One region of the Paenibacillus polymyxa M1 genome, then DNA from elsewhere that is predicted to be linked to it. Evidence: riboswitches for the same ligand, from Rfam matches in the RefSeq annotation. Region 1 holds a riboswitch; the other holds the start of a gene.

Region 1 (3,137 bases):
GTTACTTTTTTATCAAGAATCTGATAAGGGGTAAAATAATTTTTAGTAGCTTGACCCTCGTTATCAACATAAACGTTCGCATTTACGTAAGGAAAATCAGCACCCTTGAGCGATTTGTCCAGAAAGTCGAGACCGTAGTTGAATTCATGGTTTCCTACAGTAGCCGCATCATAGCCCATCAAGTTCATCATCTTATAGACCGGATGGACACCGCCTTCTTTCTCAAAGGTTTTGTTGCGGGCCATATAATCGCCTAATGGATTGCCCTGCAGCAAATCACCGTTATCGAACAGCATGCTGTTTCTTGTTTCACTACGAGCCTGTTGGATCAAGCCTGCTGTCCTAATCAAGCCATATTCATTGGTTTCTTTGTCCGAATAGTAATCATAGTTCATCAGCGCCCCATGAATATCCGTTGTCTCCATGATCCGCAAATTCACCGTAGCGCTATAGCGAGAGTCGCTAGCTGCCCAGGATGGAGCGGCTGAAAACACCAGCAGGCTACAAGCTACAACTACTGCTGTAAACCCTTTAAACCAATTTTTACGAAATAACAAAATATACCCCTCCTCATTAAGGTGTATGCCTCATATACATACTTTTGCACATATATGTAAGCTTTGAACCCACCATTCCTATTTTAATCCAACGCCAGACAAAAGAGTAGTCATTTGCTTAAAATATTTATGAAAAAATAATTATTTTTCGCATAAAAAAAGCCAGTAAATCTCCTGAAAAGGTTGGAAATTTACTGGCTTGTCTGTTATATTGTTTCTATTTCGTCCACACCTGGCGCTCCGTTTGTTGACCAACGTACTCAATACGAGTCGGATTGACGTCTAAAACGACATAATCGGGATCATCAGGTCCGGAAAACCACTTTTTCAGAGAATCATTCCACACTTGTTTGCGTAACCCCTCATCAGCTGTAACCTGGACGGTAGCCTCCACTTCCAAGACTTCCTTCGTACCACCCACTTCATAACCCAGCAGCAGATAAGCATTCGGATTGTCCTTTAGCTCTTCCACTTTATGTGTTTTGCGATCCGTCGCCAGATGAATGTTCATTCCATCGTTAAAAAGGGCCATATAGCGCACTTTCGGTTTTCCGCCCTCTACCGTACCTAACGAGCAAAATTTGTTGTTATCCAAAGCCTTCACAATGGCTTGTTCCAGCTGACTGCGATCCAATGTATCCGTTTTACCCACAGTACAACAACTCCTTTTTACGAATTAGAATTCTATAGAGTCTATGCCACTTGGCACCAGCTCTCCTAAACATACAGTGTAGCTGTTCTGAAAATAACATGACCAGAACAGATCTGAATGATTCATGTTCATTTTCAGATCAAAGCTCACAGTAAAAGTGTACCCTGTCGTTCGGCAAATGAACCGTGAGCGCTTCCTTAAGGCTGGACAGACCCGCCTTCAAGGCATATAATCGTCGTAGTAAACCCGAATAAACGAACCCATTAAACCATACAATGCCAGGGGTGCTGGAATCGGCCGGCTGAGAGTGTGTCCCAAGACACTGACCCTTACAACCTGATCTGGGTAATGCCAGCGTAGGAATGCTTAAGCAAGATGTGCCTTTTATTAAAACAGGACATCCCTTACTTTGGTATATACAAGCGCAAGCGTCCCGGAATCCCGGGACGCTTTTTTTGTTGAAGATGAAGTTGTTGGAAAGATTGCATTCCGGCAGATGTTATTTTTGTGAAAATGGGGAACATAAGCTGTCTGATTGGACGGACAACGGGTAATTAAAAAGGAGAGAACACAACGATGAAGCGCATGAAAATGTTAAGCCTGGGTCTAATCAGTCTTTGGCTCATGGCTCTGACTCTGACCGCTTGCGGCGGCAATCCCCCTACATCTCAAAAGGAGGCTCCTGCTGCCGACACTTCAACGTCTACCTCGGCAAAGGGGCTCAAAGATGTTAAAGTCGTGCTCGACTGGACACCCAATACGAATCACACAGGACTCTATGTCGCCAAGGACAAAGGATTTTACGAAAAAGCAGGCTTGAATGTCCAAATTGTTCAACCAGGCTCAGGCGGAGCCGACCAAATGGTTGCTTCGAATGCTGCACCTTTTGGTATCAGCTATCAAGAAGGCGTCACTCAGGCTCGCATCCAAGGCGTGCCGCTCGTATCCATCGCTGCGGTGATTCAGCATAACACCTCTGGCTTCGCAGCCCCGGTAGACCGCGGAATTAAAAGCCCGAAAGATTTCGAGGGTAAAAGCTACGGCGGCTGGGGTTCTCCTGTAGAAGAAGCGGTCATGAAATCCATCATGGATTCAGACCAAGGTGATGTGAGCAAAGTGAAGATCGTCAATATGGGTAATGCAGACTATTTTACAGCCGTGAAGCGGGATATTGACTTTGCCTGGATTTTCTACGCATGGACCGGGATTGAGGCCAAGCTTCGAGGTGAGCCATTGGATATGCTATATGTAAAAGATTATTCCAAAAACCTCGATTACTATACACCTGTAATTGTGAGCAATGAACAGACGATAAAAAATGATCCTGAGCTGGTTAAGGCGTTCATGGACGCTACCGCGCAAGGCTATGAATACACTATCGCCCATCCAGAAGAAGCGGCAGATATCTTAAGTAAAGCTGTGCCGGAGCTGGACAAAAAACTGGTACTCGCTAGTCAAAAATGGCTAAGTCCGCGTTATCAGGACGATGCCCCGCAATGGGGCGTACAAAAAGCGGAGATATGGAAAAACTACTCGGACTGGATGTATGAACGCAAGCTGCTCAGCAAACCTTTGGAAGTCGATAAAGCCTTTACAAACGACTTCTTGCCCAAGCGTTGATCTTGTAAATAGAGCTTGAAGTAGCCTTTGTGCCACTACGCGGACTGATGATGCTTTCCATCGCCACCGCCCCCGGATTTCCGGATTAAAGCATCAGCAGGGTAAAAATCCGGGGACAAAAGCGACCGCTTCGCTTGTACAGCACCATTCCGTCCGCTTCGCTCTCGCTCCACTTGGTTTATTCTTTAGTCTCATAGTATCTAAGCGCAAAAGCAGGTGCGCTTGTGTGTAAAAATGCCACACAACCCTGCTTTAAAAATAAGGTGCTTATAAGGCGGTTGGCAGCGTAGCGATTCATTTGAATCTGG
Region 2 (3,137 bases), 520 kb from region 1:
CGTCCAACAAGGCTGTCGGCTCATCCAGAAAAAGCACTTCCGGCTCCATAGCCAGCACCGATGCAATCGCCAGCCGCTGTTTCATTCCTTGTGACATGCTGGCAATGGGCAGATGTATATCATCCGTTGGAAGACCAACCTGCATTAGCAGCTCGCGAATGCGGGATGGCATCTGCTCCCTTGGAACCTGCTTATTTTCCAATACAAAAGCCAGTTCCTCGTCTGCATATGACATACAAAATTGTGTGTCGGGATCTTGAAATACAATACCAGAGAGACTCGGGATCACGGCAGCATCGTATTTCATAGGCACTTCTATCGTGCGTGGAATCAGACCGCTCAGCACCTGAAGCAGCGTTGATTTGCCGCATCCGCTCGGCCCCAGTAGCAGCAGCTTTTCCCCTTTGCGAACAGATAAGGACATATTGTGAAAAAGCAGCTCTTGCTCACCGGGGAATTTCAACCGAAGACGGGTGATCGAAGCCACCACATCTTCGTTGGCCGGGCTCATCAATCCAGCCCCTTATAATCTTGTTCCGTTGCCGGTCTCAAACTTCGCGTAACGCCGGTTACTTCCAATGCCTTAGCCAGATAGAAAGCGAATATTCCAGCAATCACAATACTGCCAATCATCCGAAATCCAATATACAAAACATAGTTCCAGGTCGATAGCTGATCAATATACCCATAGCTGAAGTCTAAAATCAGAGAAGTGACAGCAGCTCCTGCCGCAGCTAGTGAAGCAATCCACAGGTTGGCGTTCCGATACAGAAAAATCGCAAAGAACAGCTCCGCTCCCAAGCCTTGCAGCAGACCATAGTACAAGGTGGACATGCCCCATTCACTTCCCAAAAAAGCACTGACGGTTGCCGCGGCCACCTCTGCCAAAATCGCAACACCCGGTTTGCGAATGATGAGATAAGCGAACGTGCCAGCCATAAACCACATGCCATACATTAGTTGTTCGGCGTGCATACCGAATGGTTTCATCAAATCATAGGCAGGTCCCCATATTTTGTAGACCAGCCCAAACACCACGGAGATTACAATCGTGACCAAAATATCAGTCAGCTTCAGTCCTTTGGACGCTCTTACATTCGTATTCATTGTTGATACGCTCCCCTTTTTCTTTAAAATAGGCCATTTGGCCATAAAAAAAAGCCTGTCCGGAGCTGAATCTCCAGGCAAGCTTTATGCGCAGTCATAAAATGATCACCATACATTATCAGTTGTCGACATATCTCATATAGCACAGCAGTCTACTGCACTAAAACCAAGCCAAAGTCAGGTACAGAACAAGACACGCTTGTCCGTCTGCAACTTTTTACAGACTGTAGCTCATTAACTTGATATAGGATATGAAACGTATCCATCGACTAGCCGCCGCTAATCGGCGGTATTCCTGTTTCTTGTAAGGTGTTCTAGGTTTCTCTACGCTGGCATTACCCAGATCAGATTTCACGGTCGGCGGCAAGGGCCACCCTCTCAGCCTGACTATCTCAAGCTCCCGACAATGCTTTTTAATTCACTATAATATATACCACATCTATGGCTTTGACAATCCTATAATCCGAAGAAACGTTTGGCCGTTTCCGTCGTCGCAATTTCGATCTCCATCATGCTGCGGCCTGTGCACTCGGCAATCGTAGCGGCGATGTGAGCGAGATACACCGGCTCATTACGCCCTTCTTTGGGCTTCACGGGCAAATTACGCGGGGTCAAAAATGGAGCGTCCGTTTCAATCATCAACCGGTCCAATGGAATATCCCTGACCAGCTCCCGCAGATGCTTGCCGCGCCGTTCATCACAGATCCAGCCTGTGATACCGATATACAGTCCCATTTCCACATACGTATGCAATTCCTGAGCAGTACCAGTAAAACAATGCACCACCGCTTTATCGACAAGCTCTTGATGCTCTCGTAACATAGCGACAAAATCCTCATGCGCATCTCGTTCATGCAGAAATAACGGCATATGTAGCTCACCCGCCAGTTGAATCTGCTCTCCAAACCATCGGCGCTGTACATCACGCGGAGAAAAATCACGGTTATAGTCCAACCCGCATTCTCCTATGGATACGACCTGCGGCTGAACCGCGAGTTGGCGGAGCTGTTGAATCGTATCTGTGCTGCAATTTTTGGCATCATGGGGATGCACGCCAGCTGTAGCATACAGCTGACCAGGATAACGCGCTGCATACTGAGCGGCCTCTCGACTACTGCGAACACTGGTTCCAGTAATAATCAACGGTGTAATCCCTACAGCCGCTGCTCTCTCGACCACCTGTTCCCGATCTGCATGAAACGAACGGTGCATCAAGTTCACACCAATATCAATCAACGGTGTACTCCTATCCATCTCAATCCCTCCTTCGCAAACTACAATCTCGGATCAATCGGCTCCGATTCCAGAGATAGCGCGGCCAGGACGCATTCATGTATACGCTCCACCGTATCCTTGCGGACAAAACGTTCCACGCCCTCCATGCCAAGCGCTCCTTCCATCAAGGCATGACGCTCCTTTTTGTTCGTTCGACGCTGCTTCAGACGTTTTAAATTCTCAGGGACAAGATAATCCATACCGTAAATGATGTGCAAGTACTTCCGGCCTCTCACCTTGATTGCAGGCTGAATCATCTTGTCCCGATTTTTCATCAAAAAGCGTTCCGGCTTGATCACAATGCCCTCATGACCATCCTCTGTCATCTCATTCCACCAGCGAATGACCTCTTCCTCGCTTGTTTCATCCGTGATGACACGATACTCTGTCTCCATAAATATAGAGGACAGTCCTGCCAGCTCCCGGTTGTGCTCCATATGCCAAATATGAGATTGGTCAAAAAACGTCTGTCCGCTGTGGGCCAGTGTATGAAACGGTGCAATACGAATTTCATCCAGACCGTCCACATCCCAGCAATATTTTTGAAAAGCCTCTTGGAACGTTACGGCATTGCCATATTTCTGTTCCATTTCCTCCAGCCAGTCTCCAACCTCTCGGCCTGCAACCTTCGCCTGCTTCAGCTTGTCTACCAGCTTACTGCGATCCAGCAGAGCTGCTTCACCCACATGCGCATACTGTGCAGCAATCAGTTCCCGAGCCTTGAGATTCCACGGTACAATTTCCGCATCCAGCAA

What was found. Region 1 has a riboswitch for thiamine pyrophosphate ahead of PPM_RS02345 (ABC transporter substrate-binding protein). Riboswitches for the same ligand answer to the same signal wherever they lie in the genome.
Region 2: linked by a shared signal. The riboswitch ahead of PPM_RS04720 (ECF transporter S component) and the one ahead of PPM_RS02345 (ABC transporter substrate-binding protein) in region 1 are both predicted to bind thiamine pyrophosphate.

The regions. Positions count from the first base shown of each region.
Region 1 is NC_017542.1:532,701-535,837, reverse strand. It holds gene PPM_RS02355 (bifunctional 2',3'-cyclic-nucleotide 2'-phosphodiesterase/3'-nucleotidase) at 1-557, opposite strand, end outside; gene PPM_RS02350 (pyridoxamine 5'-phosphate oxidase family protein) at 775-1,209, opposite strand; TPP riboswitch at 1,480-1,589, shown strand; gene PPM_RS02345 (ABC transporter substrate-binding protein) at 1,786-2,829, shown strand.
Region 2 is NC_017542.1:1,056,195-1,059,331, reverse strand. It holds gene PPM_RS04725 (ABC transporter ATP-binding protein) at 1-511, opposite strand, end outside; gene PPM_RS04720 (ECF transporter S component) at 511-1,107, opposite strand; TPP riboswitch at 1,412-1,521, opposite strand; gene PPM_RS04715 (TatD family hydrolase) at 1,564-2,361, opposite strand; gene PPM_RS04710 (polynucleotide kinase-phosphatase) at 2,382-3,137, opposite strand, start outside.